DNA from 2 places in the Mycobacterium parmense genome. Region 1 is predicted to be linked to the other one. Evidence: riboswitches for the same ligand, from Rfam matches in the RefSeq annotation. Region 1 holds a riboswitch; the other holds the start of a gene.
The links. Region 1 has a riboswitch for S-adenosylmethionine ahead of G6N48_RS14605 (bifunctional o-acetylhomoserine/o-acetylserine sulfhydrylase). Riboswitches for the same ligand answer to the same signal wherever they lie in the genome.
Positions count from the first base shown of each region.

Region 2: linked by a shared signal. The riboswitch ahead of G6N48_RS13450 (hypothetical protein) and the one ahead of G6N48_RS14605 (bifunctional o-acetylhomoserine/o-acetylserine sulfhydrylase) in region 1 are both predicted to bind S-adenosylmethionine.

Region 1 is NZ_AP022614.1:3,181,526-3,189,208, reverse strand. It holds gene G6N48_RS14625 (FAD-dependent oxidoreductase) at 1-1,354, shown strand, start outside; gene G6N48_RS14620 (HNH endonuclease signature motif containing protein) at 1,445-2,848, shown strand; gene G6N48_RS14615 (class I SAM-dependent methyltransferase) at 2,894-3,628, opposite strand; gene metX (homoserine O-acetyltransferase MetX) at 3,625-4,761, opposite strand; gene G6N48_RS14605 (bifunctional o-acetylhomoserine/o-acetylserine sulfhydrylase) at 4,772-6,157, opposite strand; SAM riboswitch class IV at 6,358-6,475, opposite strand; gene G6N48_RS14600 (NADP-dependent isocitrate dehydrogenase) at 6,644-7,683, shown strand, end outside.
Region 2 is NZ_AP022614.1:2,939,166-2,946,848, forward strand. It holds gene G6N48_RS13410 (hypothetical protein) at 1-164, opposite strand, end outside; gene G6N48_RS13415 (hypothetical protein) at 184-1,377, shown strand; partial or broken gene G6N48_RS13420 (cyclodehydratase) at 1,507-2,040, shown strand; gene G6N48_RS13425 (hypothetical protein) at 2,059-2,640, opposite strand; gene G6N48_RS13430 (hypothetical protein) at 2,689-3,744, opposite strand; gene G6N48_RS13435 (hypothetical protein) at 3,944-4,237, shown strand; gene G6N48_RS13440 (hypothetical protein) at 4,238-5,260, shown strand; gene G6N48_RS13445 (hypothetical protein) at 5,331-5,519, shown strand; gene G6N48_RS13450 (hypothetical protein) at 6,065-6,370, opposite strand; SAM riboswitch class IV at 6,377-6,497, opposite strand; gene G6N48_RS13455 (helix-turn-helix domain-containing protein) at 6,618-6,878, opposite strand; gene G6N48_RS28925 (DUF732 domain-containing protein) at 7,129-7,380, shown strand.

The sequences.
Region 1 (7,683 bases):
GGCGGCCGGCCCGGGCGGCTGGAAGGGTCTGGCCTCGTCGATCGGCGGCAGTGTGTTGTTGCCCGCCGACGGCGCTCAGTTCGGCGCCGGAAAGCGGGTCTTCAACTCGTTCTACGACACCTCCAATCCCGCTGCGGTCGTGAGGGTTTCATCGCAGGCGGACGTGCAGAGGGCTATCGCGTTCGCGACGGCCAACGACCTCAAGGTCGCCCCGCGCAGCGGCGGGCACTCGTATATCGGTGCGTCGAGTGCCGGCGGCGCCATGGTGCTGGACTTGCGCGGGCTTCCCGGCAACATGAGCTTCGACGGCGGCAGCGGTAAGGTCACGGTTGTCCCGGCCGCCAATCTCTATGCGGTGCAACAGGCTTGTGCGAGCGCCGGGCGGACGGTGCCCGTCGGTAGCTGCCCGACGGTCGGAATCGGGGGGTTGGCCCTCGGTGGCGGGCTGGGTCCCGACGCGCGACGCGCCGGCCTGACCTGTGACGCGCTGCTGTCCGCTACCGTGGTGCTGCCCGACGGGAACGCGGTGACCGCATCCGCCAACGAGAACCCGGATCTGTTCTGGGCGCTGCGCGGCGGTGGTGGGGGCAATTTCGGGGTGACGACGTCGATGACGTTCGCGACCGTCGTCACCGGCGACAAGGACCTGGTCCGTGTCGAATACCCGCCGTCCTCGGCGGTGCAGGTGCTCACCGGCTGGCAGTCCTGGCTGTCGGCGGCAGACCGGAACACCTGGGGAATGGTCGACCTGTCCGTAGGCGGGTCGCAGGCGAATTGCCATGTGCTGGCGACCTGTCCGGCGGGTTCGGGCGCCGGCGTGGCCGACGCCGTCAAGTCCGCGATCGGGCAGACTCCCGAATCGGTCATGCACAAGACGCTCGGTCACATGGAACTGGTGACCTACCTGGCCGGCGGCGGTCCGACGAGTTCGCCGCGCGGCTTCGTCGCCGGCTCCGACGTCATCGGCACGGTGGATTCGGCTGCTGCACAAGCGATCGCAACCGCGGCCGGGCAGTGGCCCGCCGCCGGCGGCGCGACCGCGTCGGTGATCGTCGATCCGCTGGGTGGTGCGGTGGCCGACACGGCCCCGGCCGACACGGCCTTCCCGTGGCGCACCCAGTCCGCCGTGGTGCAGTGGTACGTCGAACCCGTCGCCAGCCAGGCCGCGACCGCGAACTCCTGGCTGGCGTCCGCTCATCAAGCCGTGCAACAATTCTCGGTCGGGGGCTACGTCAACTACCTCGAGGCCGACGCGCCGGCGGCACGCTACTTCGGCCCGAATCTCGCCCGGATGACGACCGTGCGGCAGAAGTACGACCCGAACCGGACGATGTTCTCCGGGCTGGACTTCTGAGCATCGTCGACTCGAAATAACATGGGCCACTGTCGTTTCAGTGGCCTCAGGAAGGGGTTTTCTGTCGGTGGGCTCGCTTAGTCTTTGGCCATGGTGCGCAGCGGTGGTGACGGTCGGCAGGCGTTGACGGCCGCGTTCGACACCATCGAGGCCGCTTTGGACAAGGCGGTGGCGGTCGACTGTGACGCGTTGACCACCCGCGACCTGTTGGACATGCTGGAGCGATGCGAGCGGGTGCGCCGCAGGATCCCGGCGATCGAGCATCCGCTCGTCAACAACCTGGGGCGTCAGGCCACGGCGGAGGAGTTGGGCGGCAGGCTTTCCCACGCGATCGCCGAGGCGGCGCTGATCAACCGGGCGGAGGCCGGGCGGCGGATCAAGGAGGCCGCGGATCTGGGCCCACGCCGCGGGCTGACCGGTGAGCCGCTGGCGCCCGCGTTGGTCGCCACCGCCGCCGCCCAGCGCGAGGGCAAGCTCGGCCCCGGCCAGGTGGCGGTGATCCGCACGTTCTGCCATCAGCTGCCGGGCTGGATCGATCAGGGCACCCGCGAGCAGGTGCAGGCCCGGCTGGTCAAGGAAGGCAGCCGGTTTCGCCCCGAACAACTCGCGAAGCTGGCCGGCACGCTGGCCGACTGCCTCAACCCCGACGGCAACTACACCGACGCCGACCGCGCCCGCCGCCGCGGGGTGGTGCTGGGCCCGCAAGGCCCCGACGGCATGTGCGAGCTGCGCGGGCGCCTGACCCCCGAAGCCCGCGCGACCCTCGAGGCGGTGCTGGCCAAACTGGCCGCCCCCGGCATGTGCAACTCCCTCGACGAGAAGCCCTGCGTGGACGGCGCGCCCAGCCAGGACGCCATCGACCACGACGCCCGCACGCCGAGCCAGCGCAACCACGACGCGCTGCTCGCCGCTGCGCGCGCGCTGCTGGCCTCCGGAAAGCTGGGACAGCACAACGGGTTGCCGGCATCGATCGTCGTGACCACCACGCTGGCCGGACTGCAGGCCGCGACGGGCAGAGGGCTGACCGGCGGCGGCAGCACCCTGCCGATGAGCGACGTCATCCGCCTGGCCCGCCACGCGCGTCACTATCTGGCGATCTTTGACAAGGGCCGGGCACTGGCGCTCTACCACACCAAGCGCCTGGCCTCTCCGGCGCAACGAATCGTGCTGTACGGCAAGGATCGCGGCTGCTCGGCCCCCGGCTGCACCGTGCCCGGCTATTACAGCGAGGTCCACCACGTCACCGACTGGGCCAAAAGCCACACCACCGACATCAACGACCTCACCTTCGCCTGCGGACCCCACCATCGCCTGCTGAAACCCGGCGGGTGGAGCACCCGCAAGAATACCGACGGCGACACCGAATGGATTCCGCCGCCGTCCCTCGACCGAAACCGGCCGCGTATCAACACCTTCCACCACCCCGAAAAGCTCTTGCGCGACGGGGACGACGAGCGCGACGGGGATGACGATGACGCTTCCGGCAACTCCTAGCTTTGCGTGATCAACGATCGAGCTGGTCCCGCCGGATCGGGCTGGCTATCGCGCCAGCGTGGCCCGAATGCACTCGGTGACGTACGGCAGCGCCAGGCCGGCGGCATTCGCCAGCGCGGGATGGGTGGCCAGCAGCTCGCGGACCTGCTCGAGCGTCTGGGTGCGGACCTCCGCCGGCGAGGTGATGCAGTAGCTTCGTGACGCTACCAGGTCGATAAGAGCCTGTGGCGTAAGGTAATTCGTCCATTCGACCTGGTGGCGTTCCGGCTCGGTGAACGACTCGGACAGCGAGACGTCGAAGCGGCCGCGGTCGCCGTCGCTGCCGATGATGGCACCCAGCTCGCGCACCCAGCCGAGTCGCTCGTCGCGGGTGTTCCACACCAAGCCCAGCCGGCCGCCCGGACGCAACACACGGGCCACCTCCGGAATCGCGCGGCCGGGATCCACCCAGTGCCACGCCTGCGCGACCAGCACGGCGTCAACGCTGTTGTCCGGTAACGGGATCTCCTCGGCGGTGCCCAGCAGCGCGCGGGTTTCCGGCAGCGAACTGCGCAAGACCTCGAGCATGTCCGGGATCGGATCCACGGCCACCACCTCCAGGCCGCGTTCCACCAGCCGGGTGGTCAGCTTGCCGGTGCCGGCGCCCAGGTCGAGCACCTGACGTGCGCCGGCGGGCAGCAGCCAGTCGATCGCCTCCGGCGGATACGACGGGCGCCCGCGCTCGTAGGCCGCGGCTGCCGAGCCGAACGACAGGGAGCGGTCGTGGCGCGAGCGGATCACCGTGGACACGCACCTTCGCTTTCGGCGAGAACCAGCGTCTTGCGGATCAGGTCCCCGACGGCCTCGGTCTCCACCAGGAAGCCGTCGTGTCCGCAGATCGAGTCGACGACCTGCAGCCCGGCGCAGCCCGGCAGCAGTTCGGCCAGCTCCTCCTGCAGCCGCAGCGGGTAGAGGCGGTCGGAGGTGATGCCGCCCACCACCACCGGTACGGGGCAGCGACGCAAGGCTTTACGCACCCCGCCGCGGCCGCGACCCACGTCGTGGCTGTTGAGGGCCTCCGTCAGGACGACATAGCTGCCCGCGTCGAAACGGGACAGCAGCTTGTCGCCCTGATACTCCAGGTAGCTCTGCACCGCGTAGCGGCCCTCATCAACGGACCCCGCACCCTGCTTGTCGTTGGCGAACCTGGTGTCCAGCTCGACCTCGCCGCGATAGGTCAGGTGCGCGAAGCGGCGAGCGAGCGACAGGCCGGTGTCGGGGGTGCACCCGGTGTCGTGATAGTCACCGCCCTGCCAATTCGGGTCGGCCTTGATCACGGCGATCTGGCTGGTCTGTGTGCCGATCTGATCCCCGGTGGCGCGTGCGCCGACCGCCAGCAGCAGCCCGGCCCGCACCCGGTCCGGGTGTCCCACGATCCACTCCAAAGCCCTTGCGCCGCCCATGGATCCGCCGACGACGGCGGCCACCTCACGGATACCCAACGCGGCCAGCGCGGCGATGTCGGCCTCCACCTGGTCGCGCACGGTGATCAGCGGAAACCTCGAACCCCAGGGCTTTCCGTCCCTGGCGAGCGAACTGGGGCCGGTGGAGCCGCGGCACCCGCCCAACACGTTGGTGGCGACCGCGCACCAGCGGTCGGTGTCGATCGGTGCGCCCGGCCCGATCACGCCGTCCCACCAGCCGGGCGTGGGGTGCCCGGGTCCGGCGGGGCCGGCGACGTGCGAGTCTCCGGTGAGTGCGTGGAGCACCACCACCACGTTGTCGCGCGTCGGCGACAACTCACCCCAGCGCTGGATGGCGATCGAGACGTCGTCGATCACCACGCCGCTCTCGGTGGTCAGCGAACCGATGTCGACGATGCCGACTTCGCCTTCGGTGGGCAGCGTACGGGTGGGCACGTCGAAGATCGTCATGGCGGCTCCTTCAGAACGCGGCCACAGCCTGCGGGTCGTTGGTGGTGCCGGCGCCCCGCGCCGTCGCACCGTATTTGCGGGCGGCGGCAAACCCGAGCTCGAGGTCGGCCAGGATGTCGTCGACGCCCTCGATGCCGACGGCCAGGCGCACCAGGCCGGGGCTGACGCCGGTGCTCAGCTGCTCGGCCGGGCTCAGCTGGGCGTGGGTGGTCGACGCCGGGTGGATCACCAGGGAGCGCACGTCGCCGATGTTGGCGACGTGGCTGTGCAGCTTCAAAGCGTTGACGAACGCCTTGCCGGCCTCGATGCCACCGGCCAGCTCGAACGACAGCACCGCGCCGGTTCCCTTGGGCGCCAGCGTCTTCGACCGCTCGTGCCACGGCGAATCCGGCAGTCCGGCGTAGTTGACCGACAACACGCCGTCGTGACCGGCCAGGAACTCGGCCACCCGCTGCGCGTTGGCGACGTGCCGCTCCATGCGCAGGCTCAGCGTTTCGATGCCCTGGGCCACCAGGAACGCGTTGAACGGCGAAGCGGCCGAGCCGAGATCGCGCAGCAGCTGCACGCGCGCCTTGAGCGCGAAGGCCGGCGGCCCCAGCTCGGCGTACACCACACCGTGGTAGCTGGGGTCGGGCGTGGTGAAGCCGGGAAAGCGGCCCTGCGTCCAGTCGAACGTGCCGCCGTCGACGATGACGCCGGCGATCGCCGCGCCGTGGCCGCCGAGGTACTTGGTGGCCGAGTGCACGACGATGTCGGCGCCGTGGGAGAACGGCTGGATCAGATATGGCGTCGCGACGGTGTTGTCGACGATCAGCGGGATGCCGTTGGCGTGGGCGATCTCGGCCACCCCGGGGATGTCCAGCAGGTCGATCTTCGGGTTGGAGATGGTCTCGCCGAAGAACGCCTTGGTGTTGGGGCGGACCGCGGCCCGCCACGACTCCAGGTTGTCGGGATCGTCGACGAAGCTGACCTCGATGCCCAGCTTGGCCAGCGAGTAGTGGAACAGGTTGTACGTGCCGCCGTAGAGCCGGGGGCTCGAGACGATGTGATCTCCAGCACAGGCGAGGTTCAGTATGGCGAATGTCTCAGCGGCCTGCCCCGAGCTGAGGAAGAGCGCGGCCACACCGCCCTCGAGCGCGGCGATGCGCTGTTCGACCACGTCGGTGGTCGGGTTGCCGATGCGGGTGTAGATGTTGCCGGGAACCTCGAGCCCGAACAGGGCCGCGGCGTGGCTGGTGTCGTCGAACGTGTAGGACGTCGTCTGGTAGATCGGCAGGGCCCGGGCGTTGGTGGCCGGGTCCGGATGCTGGCCGGCGTGGACCTGCTTGGTTTCGAACGACCAGTTCGCGGTCGTGTCGGTCGCGTCGTCAACGGGGTTGCTGTCGTCGGAGCTCATCTGGGTTGGCTTTCTGCTGAAAAGGGACGAATCGGGTGGAGGCGGTGCTGGCAGCCGCGCGGGACGCCGTCACAGACGACGTCGAGACCGGCGGCCGCCGGTCAACACCGACAACAGGGGATTCGACGCATCAGCCGATCCGGATGGTTTTGGTGAGTGCACATCACGTTGTCCCCTCTAGTCAGGGGTCCGTTATGGCGGACCCGCGCTTGCCGCGCAGCCTGTGGCTACTAGACCTGGTCTTTCACCCGGGGCACCCCACCGCGGTTGGAGGGTTGCCGGCCAGCAAGCCGGGGCTTAGCGCTGGCACTCATGACCTATTACGCAGATTAGCTTACTACGCCGACTCGGCGCCAATGCCGCCGATCCGGCGAGGGCCGCCGGCGGTGAGCATGCAGGTCGACGCCGGTCCGAACACCCTTGATAACGTGGCAGGAACAACGCTGAGCCCCCCAGATTCTGACCGACTTAGCCGGGAGAGGGACCGTGTGCGCCGACAAGCCGACCGTCATCTACACGCTGACCGACGAGGCGCCGCTGCTGGCGACCTACGCGTTCCTACCGATCGTTCGCGCTTTCGCCGAGCCGGCGGGAATCGAGATCAAGACCAGTGACATCTCCCTGGCCGCCCGGATCCTCGCCGAGTTCCCCGAGGACCTCACCGAGGAGCAGCGGGTCGCGGACAACCTGCGCGAGCTCGGCCGGCTGACGAAGCTCGCCGACACCAACATCATCAAGCTGCCCAACATCAGCGCCTCGGTGCCCCAATTGATCGCCGCGGTCAAGGAGCTGCAGGAAAAGGGATTCAAGATCCCGGACTTTCCGCAGAGCCCGAAGACCGACGAGGACAGGAAGATTCGCGAGCGTTACGCCAAATGCCTTGGCAGCGCTGTGAACCCGGTGCTGCGACAGGGTAACTCCGACCGCCGCGCACCCAAGGCGGTCAAGGAGTATGCGCGAAAGCACCCGCACAGCATGGGGGAGTGGTCGCCGGCGTCGCGCACCCATGTCGCGACCATGAAGCACGGCGACTTCTACCACGGTGAGAAGTCGATGACGCTGGACCGCGCGCGCAACGTGAAGATGGAGCTGGAGACCGCGAGCGGCAAGGCGATCGTGCTCAAGCCCTCGGTGTCGCTGCGCGAAGGCGACGTCATCGATTCCATGTTCATGAGCAAAAAGGCCCTGATCGAGTTCTACGAGGAACAGATGCAGGACGCCTACGAGACCGGCGTGATGTTCTCCCTCCACGTCAAGGCGACGATGATGAAGGTCTCCCACCCCATCGTCTTCGGGCACGCCGTGAAGACCTTCTACAAGGACGCGTTCGCCAAGCACCAGGAGCTTTTCGACGAACTCGGCGTCAACGTCAACAACGGGCTGGTCGACCTGTACAACAAGATCGAGTCGCTGCCCGCGTCGCTGCACGACGAGATCATCCGCGACCTGCACGCCTGCCACGAGCACCGGCCCGAGCTGGCCATGGTCGACTCGGCGAAGGGCATCACCAACTTCCACTCGCCCAG
Region 2 (7,683 bases), 240 kb from region 1:
CGTTTTCGCGCTGGCGGCCAACTAAAGTTGCCAACATAAAACCAGCGCCCATCGCCGCTGAGGAAGACGGTAACGGAAATGGCCGACACATTGTTGTTCTTCGGCACCACGTCGAATGGGTCCACGACAATTTGGCGGTCCACCTCGAGCGGCTTCACGCCCATCAGCAACAGCTCCCACGACGTGGTGAACGAGCCGCCAAACCCGTCCTACGCACCGCCCCCGTATCTGCTTTTTGCCCAGAACCACATATACGCGCAGTCGGGCAGTGGCAACCTGCTCGTCTGGGATACCTCGAACTGGACCTCCGCGCTTTATGGCTCGGACGGGCTCAACCCCCAAGGATTCGCCGCCTACGGCGACCTTGTCTACTTCAACGGCAGCTGGCTGCCCGGTTTGGAGGGGCCGGTCCAAGACCTGTTCTCGACCAACGGTGCTGAACTGAGTCAGATCACCAATACGGGGCTCAACCCGTGCTCGCTCGCCGTCGCCTTCGGCAAGCTGTTCTTCTCCGGCTACAACGGCTCCAACAATGTGCTGTACGCCTACGACGGGAGCACAGTCGAGCAGGTGGGCGTCGATGTCGTCAACCCGCAATACCTGACGGTCTCGGTCGCCGGACCGGAGTTTGCGACCGAATTTCCGCCACCCACCCACCTGGTGCCGGGACCCAGGCTGTTCATGAGCGGGCAGGATTTCGACGGGGGCCCGACATGGCTCTACCGGTATGACGGCTCGACGCTGACCAAGATCGCCCCAACAACTGCCGACCACTCCGATGGACTGCAGCCGTACAACCTGGCCGGCCTCGTCTGGATTGGCGAAACCGAGATCGGAGCAACCGAGGCGGCGCCCTGGCAGAGCGCCCTGTTCTTCTCGGGGGTTAACGCCAACACCAAGACCGGCCTGTGGATGTTTGACGGAACCACCGCCCGAGAGATCACCACTCCGGCACCGTCCGGCGGCGACCACAACAGCAGCGTGTACCCGTTCAATATCACCGGATTCGAGGGCAAGGGCACGCTCTATTTCACGGCCTACGACATCTACATTGGTTCGAGTCCCTCGCAGCGTGGCCTGTTCATGTACGACCCGGTGGAAAACCACGTCAGCGAGATCATCAAGAGCTCGACAGCGAAGCTCGACCCCCAATTCAATACCGATTGGGAGAATCCGCCCTTCTTTAACCAGACCACGATGACCGTCTTCAACAACGATCTCTACTTCAGCGCCAAGGCGGGGTCCGGCGCGGAAAGCGTGCCCAACCTGTGGCGGGCCAACCTCAACTCCCAAGGTGACGCGGCCAACCCCGGTCACGTGTATGTCGAGGGCGATCCCGGGCTTCAGCCATTCTCGCTGACGACCGCCGATTTGTGAGCCGCCGCGACGAGGAGCAAAGCCCCGGCGGCGGTCCTGTGGATAACTGAGCGGGCGTCCGCCCGGTGCGTGACACAGTTGCACCCTGTGTCATCCGCTGTCCGATCCGAATACGCACTCAACCCGGCGATGCCGGTGCTGCTGCGGCCCGATAACGCCGTCCAGGTGGGCTGGGATCCGCGGCGCGCCGTGCTGGTGCGCCCGCCGCGCGGCCTGTCCGCTCCGGAATTGGCGGCGTTGCTGCGGTCCATGCGGTCGCCGACGTCGATCTCCGAGCTGCGGCGGCGGGCCGCGGACCACGGCCTCGACGACGCCGACGGGCTGACCGGCCTGGTGGCCCGGCTGGTCGACGCCGGGGTCGCGACCGGCTGCGAGCGGTCCCGCGGCCGGGCGGCGTCCATCAGGATTCACGGCCGGGGGCCGCTGTCGGAGCTGCTCGCCGACGCGCTGCGCCGCTCGGGGGCGCGGGTGGCCCAGAGCAGCCAGCCGCACGCCGCGGTGTCGGCGGCCGTCGACCTCGTCGTGCTGTCGGACTACCTGGTCGCCGACCCGCGCATGGTGCGCGACCTGCACCGCCACCGCGTCGCGCACCTTCCGGTGCGCGTGCGCGACGGCACCGGGCTGGTGGGTCCGCTCGTGATCCCCGGCGTGACGAGCTGCCTGGTTAATCACTAAGGGAAATTACTCGGGTGCCTCATCGGGAACCTCTATGGGGTCTAGGCCTTCCGGGTCAACGACGTACTCGTTCTCAGTAGGACGAAGGATATGAAAACGCGCCAGCAGGTGGTTAGCGCTGACAGTGGCTGTCCACAATTTGCCCGGCTTCCAGTCGGGCACGTCGTACTGACGATGCTGAAACCGCACAGCCGACTCACGGTCGGCGGTCCACGACATTCCGGTTTTCCTGACACCTCCGCGCCACAGCTTGATCTTGAGGGTCGGCGGCGGGGGAGGCCAACTCGGCGGCCAACTCTCGCGAGTATCTTCGATATAGCCGACAGCCCGGAACATTGTCAGCCACTGCTCGGTCGGCAGAATTGTCTCCGGTGAATCCGACCCGGTCCACGCCGAGGCGACCGCGATGGGGCGCTGGTTGTCCGGAAGCATGTCCCACAGCCGGGACAGCAGCAAGGGCTCTTCGTTGGATACCCCGAAGCCCAGTTCGTGGACCAGCGACGTATAGTGCGTGTCTCCGTCGGCCTGCATTCGCTTGACCGCATCCTCGATACGCGCATCCACATTGCGCTGCCCGTCGCTGCTCATGCCTGCGCTCTGGGCACGGCGAGCGCGCTCGACTCGATCAACGCGGGGTCATTCGCCACGACGTGCCCTTTGTGAGCACGCCTCGCAGACGCCGCGGTCGCGGCTGATCGGTGCCCAAAGCGGTTGCTGGCAGGTCGAGCAGCTCACCTCCGATTCCGACCGCATGAGGACTGGGCTAGGCGGGGGCGGCGCTGACGCCGGCGGTAGCGGTGGCGGGTTTCGGACGGCCGAGCGGTCAGTCGGGTGCACGGCGCATTCGCGGGTGACGGCTTGCACGATTTCCCGCTCCCGTGGTGTCGAGCCTTCCGGTGTCCACAGCGACGCGCCAGGCCCAGCGCAAGAGTCGATGACCTCGATGGCCTCCTTGTAGGCGAGGCTGACTTGGCCTTTGGTGCCTGTCGCGACGGCGACGATCTCACCGGCCGGCATCAGGACGGCCAATTCGTCGAGCAGCACCGCGGTCGGCTCCCGGCGATACCACCAGCCCGAGGCTCGGCTGCGGTCCCGTTCGCGAACCAATTGGCCGATGATCACGCGGGCGCTGTTGGCCGGCGGCATGACGTCCCAGCCTCGCACGGTTAGCCGGGCCGTGGGGACGTGATCGGCCCAGTCAGGGTCGCGCTCGGTGTCGCTGACCCATGCCGTGGGCCAGCCCGCCTGAAATGACTTCACCGCGCGGATTTTGGCCCGGGCTCGTGACAGCTGGGAGCGCTGGACTTCAAACCCGACATCGTGCAACCCGGTAACCGCGACGTCGAGGCGGGTACCGTTCCCGGTGGACTTCTCCAGCACGGCGGGCAGGCCGGCCTCGGCGGCGGCCCGGCGTGTGTATTCCGCTTGCCGGCGGTGCTCGTCGGACATGGTGGTTATGCGGTGACCGTGCCCGTCAAGGTTGCCGCCCGGGTAATGCCGCGCGTAGAAGCGGCCAGTGTGGTGTCGGTAGACGTACATCGGCTCACCGTTGCCCAGGCAAGTGAGCACGGGGGCCGCCGGTGGCGGGTCGATCTGCCCGTGCTGGCTGACGATCTCGTTGTAAAGCCCCGCGGGCAGTTCAGCGAGGTCAATGTCGATACCGCGTGGATGGTAGCGGACGAGGGTGGTCATGCAGTCGCGTCGTTTCGGTCGGGCTTGTCGTGTTCGGAGCCGTCAATGACAGGTTGGCATCGTTCGGCAACCGTGACGTCACCCAGGGTAATCCCGCCACGCACGCGCGTCGGTGACCCTCGCGGAGGCGACGTCGCTGGGGGTCGGTGGTGCCGGCGTGAATAGCGATCCAGGAGCTAGCTGCATAAACTGCTACGGCATGGGGCAAGATGCATTGCAGGTCGTCCCCGCCGAGCTCGAAGCTACGGCCAGCCAATGGGAAGCGTTGACCGCCCAACTCGCAGGGGCGCCGCCGTCGCCGGGGCAGCCATTCCAGGCCACCACGGCGGCCGTGAACGGCGTCAACGCGGCGACCAGCTTGGCCGCTGCTGCCTTCGCGGCACGGACCCAAGCAACCGTCGGTGGGATGATCACGGCGGCCGGGAGATACACCAGCCACGAGGCCGCCTCCGCTGCCGCGATGTCCAACCTGACACAGGTGACGGTGGTCTAGATGGCCGCCACCCTCTCGCAGATCCGGGCATGGAGCACCGAGCACCTCGTCGACGCCGCCGCCTACTGGACGCAAACCGCCGACCGATGGGAAGACGCATTCCTGACGATGCGCAATCAGTCCCATGCACTCACCTGGCACGGCGTCGGCGGCGACGCCCTGCGGCGACGCACCGGGGCCGATCTATCGGTCGTGAGCGGCAAGGCCGACCAGCTACGGCAGGCCGCAGGGATAGCCCGCAACGGGGCGGGCGAAATCGGCGCGGCCCAACGGCGCGTCCTCTACGGGGTCGAGGACGCGGAGAGTGCCGGATTCTCGGTCGGAGAGGACCTGTCGGTTACCGACAGCCGCAGCACCAGCCCGGCGGAACGCGCCACGCGCGAAGCCCAGGCCCAAGCGTTCGCGGCCGACATCCGGTTGCGCGCCGAGCAACTCGACGGGGCCGACGCCAAGGTCGCCGGTCAGCTCACGGCGGCCGCAGGCGATGTCGGCAACGGCGGCTTCGCGCAGAACCCCGATCCCGTCGCGCAGCCTCCGGCCACCGGCCGCAACGGGGCCCAATCACAGGCCAGCACCAACGGGGGCCAATCAGCAGCTCCCGGTAGCCGCAACGGGGTCCAATTGGTCGACTTCACTCAAGGCAACGCCGCTGGGACCAACCCACCGCCATTCGCGCCGTGGGATACCCCCAACGGGACACCGCCCCCACCGGAGCCGTCCTTCATTCCCCAGTACGAACAGGCCATCACTGCGCCCCCAGCGGCCCCGCCGCCGGGTGCGCCGATGCCCTCATCGCCAGTACCGGCTGCCGGTCCGGCCGCCGCGGCGGCCGCCAAACCGCCATGCAGCCCGTACGACGCGACGAAGGCCCTCCTCGAACCCATGGGCGGCATGGTTGCGATGTTGACCGCGGGCCCCGAGGGCGCGACGGGCGTTGGGATCCCCGCCGCGATCGGTCAAATCGCCCTCGGTACGGCGGCGGTCGCCGACGGCCTGGAGGCCGCCGACAAATGCCTACCTTGATGCCGCCAACGGGACACAATGGATGCCGCCTGGCACGACCCCAGACACTCCGATGGCTGGGAGGACGCGCGTGAAGAGGAACCACCTGTACGGCCTCGCGTTCTACACGGCGATGGCTCTCCTGTTTCTCGCCCTGTTCGTGCTGAATGTTTGCACCCACGGCACGGCGCTGGGCCTAGTCGGTACCGGAGGCCTCGCCGTGTTGATGGGTTACTTCGCCTACCGCGCCTGGTTCGCCAAGCGTCGCATTAACCGATAAGCCCCCACCGGGCGTTGCCCAACCGGTTCCGGCGTTCGTCCTGGCAACGGCCATTCCCGCGCACCACCAATCGCTCGCGCTCCTCGGCAGATGGGCTTCTCCGCTGGCGTGGCCAGTTGTTCTACGGTTTGCGCGTTCGCACGGCCGCGACCATCGGCTCCGAAACGCGCTGAGCGGCGGTCCTGCGCAGAAGGGCGGGTGTCCGCCTCCGCACATGGGCGTAATCGGCGACGGCTGAATGCCGGGCTGATCGGATAAGTCCCTGTGGGAGCCGTGAGCCGCGTCATAAATTTCCGAACAAACACGATTCAAGTGCAACTGCGAGCCTCCGGGCGGCATTTCGGCGCCCGGAAATGGGCTAATTGGGTGGGTGAGGTCCGCGTTTGTGTGTGTGACGTGGGCTTTGCGCCCGGGAGGCGCGCTCGGTCACCAAACTTTTTTCAAATATCCGGCCAGCAAGTACCACGACTCTGATACCAGCCCAGTGGTATTAAGCAAATCCGGCGCACTGCACGCCTGTCGGCTGCGCCCTGCTCATGAGCCAACTATTGGCCCGCGGGGTGCTTCTCGTCGAGGTTGCGAGAAACCCATAGGCAACTTAGGCACACCCGTGCGGTCAGCGAGCGCACCGGCGACGCGTGGTGGGTGACGACCGCGGTCACGTGCGATTCCTCGCGTCCCTCACGTGGGCCGGTCGCGATCCACTCGTGTCGGGCCTGCTGCCGTTCGGCGAACACGCCCATGCACATCTCGGACGTCTTCCACTTCCCGTACCAGTGCGCCACCGATCCGGGGTTAGCGGATTGGGGGTACAGCACGCGCCAATACTCCCGGTAGGGCTCGTCGTCCATCGCGATTCTCCCGTCTTGACCAGCGGCAGCATTAGCCGCAAGCCCCGGCCTTCTCCGAAGGGCACCGTTCCGGGTGGCGCGGTTGCCGTCCGCCCACGTCGGAGGCGTGTGGGCGAATCTCTTGGCCGTAATCAACGATACCGAGCAGGGCCCAAAGACCGGCCGCGCTGACCCGGGTCACGGTGCGTGAAGCTGAGGTCTGACCGGCACCCGCCGGTCCGGGAGACGCGACGCTGGCCGGGCCGGACTACGACGTGCCGTCCATGAGCCGCCCCGCGGACACCTGCAGCACCTCGGCGATGTCGAATAGCCGCTCGTAAAGCAAGCCTCGTCGGCCAAGTTCGACGTCGATCAATACGTTGCGTGTGACGCCTGACCGGAGGGCGAGGGCCTCTTGGGTGAGGCCCCGCTCGGTGCGGAGCATCCGGATACGCTCTCCGACTTCACGGCGGCGGAGTTCCCAGGCGGCGACCCGTTCGGGATCGTTCTGACTGGGTCGCGTGGGCACGCGTCCCAGTAGTCGGCCAAATCAGCTGACTGTCTGCCCTACTAGTAGTACTCTGAGCATGCGCAGCACCGAGGAGGGCAAAGCACCAAAGGGAATAACCATGAGATGCAAAACCCGCGTGCGCGCTGCTGTCGCTGCCCTGGTTCTGGCACTGGCAGTCCTGGGAAGCGGTCATGCCCGGGCCGACCCTAAGTCGTTCTGTTCCGATGGCCAAACGGATTGCCGCCGCGACGTGCCCGGGTACCTCTCCATGCTGGCTAGCGCCGGTGTTCACGGCAACAGCGACCAGACGCTCGTGATAGTCGGGGATCGCGTCTGCGGCGATCTCGAGCGCGGGACACCCTCTGCGGTGGTAGCAGCCGGGCTGCGGCAGACGAACCCCTCTATGACTCTCCTGGCTGGCAATGCTGCGGTGGATGCGGCATTAGTGGATCTGTGTCCGCAGCTGATGCGCACTGACAACCGCGAACCAGTCCTTCTCCCTTTGCAGCAGCGACGATGACTGGACGACGGAGGTACTTTGTGGGCAGTCGGGGCGGAAGGCACCACGCAATTTGCTCGAGCGCGCATAAAGGTGCCTTGCCTGGGGGTTTGGCTACGGGTTCTTCGGCCCGCCGACTCAGTGGACTATTGCTCGGTCTGTTTACGGCTTCGCCCTTAATGTTCGCCGCCCCAGCGGATGCCGACCGTCTCGATCCATTTCCATGGACGCCCTATGACCGGCAGTTCGTGGCGAACGTCGATGCCTACACGACCACTCACGTGCATCGGATTTATGATCCTTCCGAGGCGGATGATAGTAGCC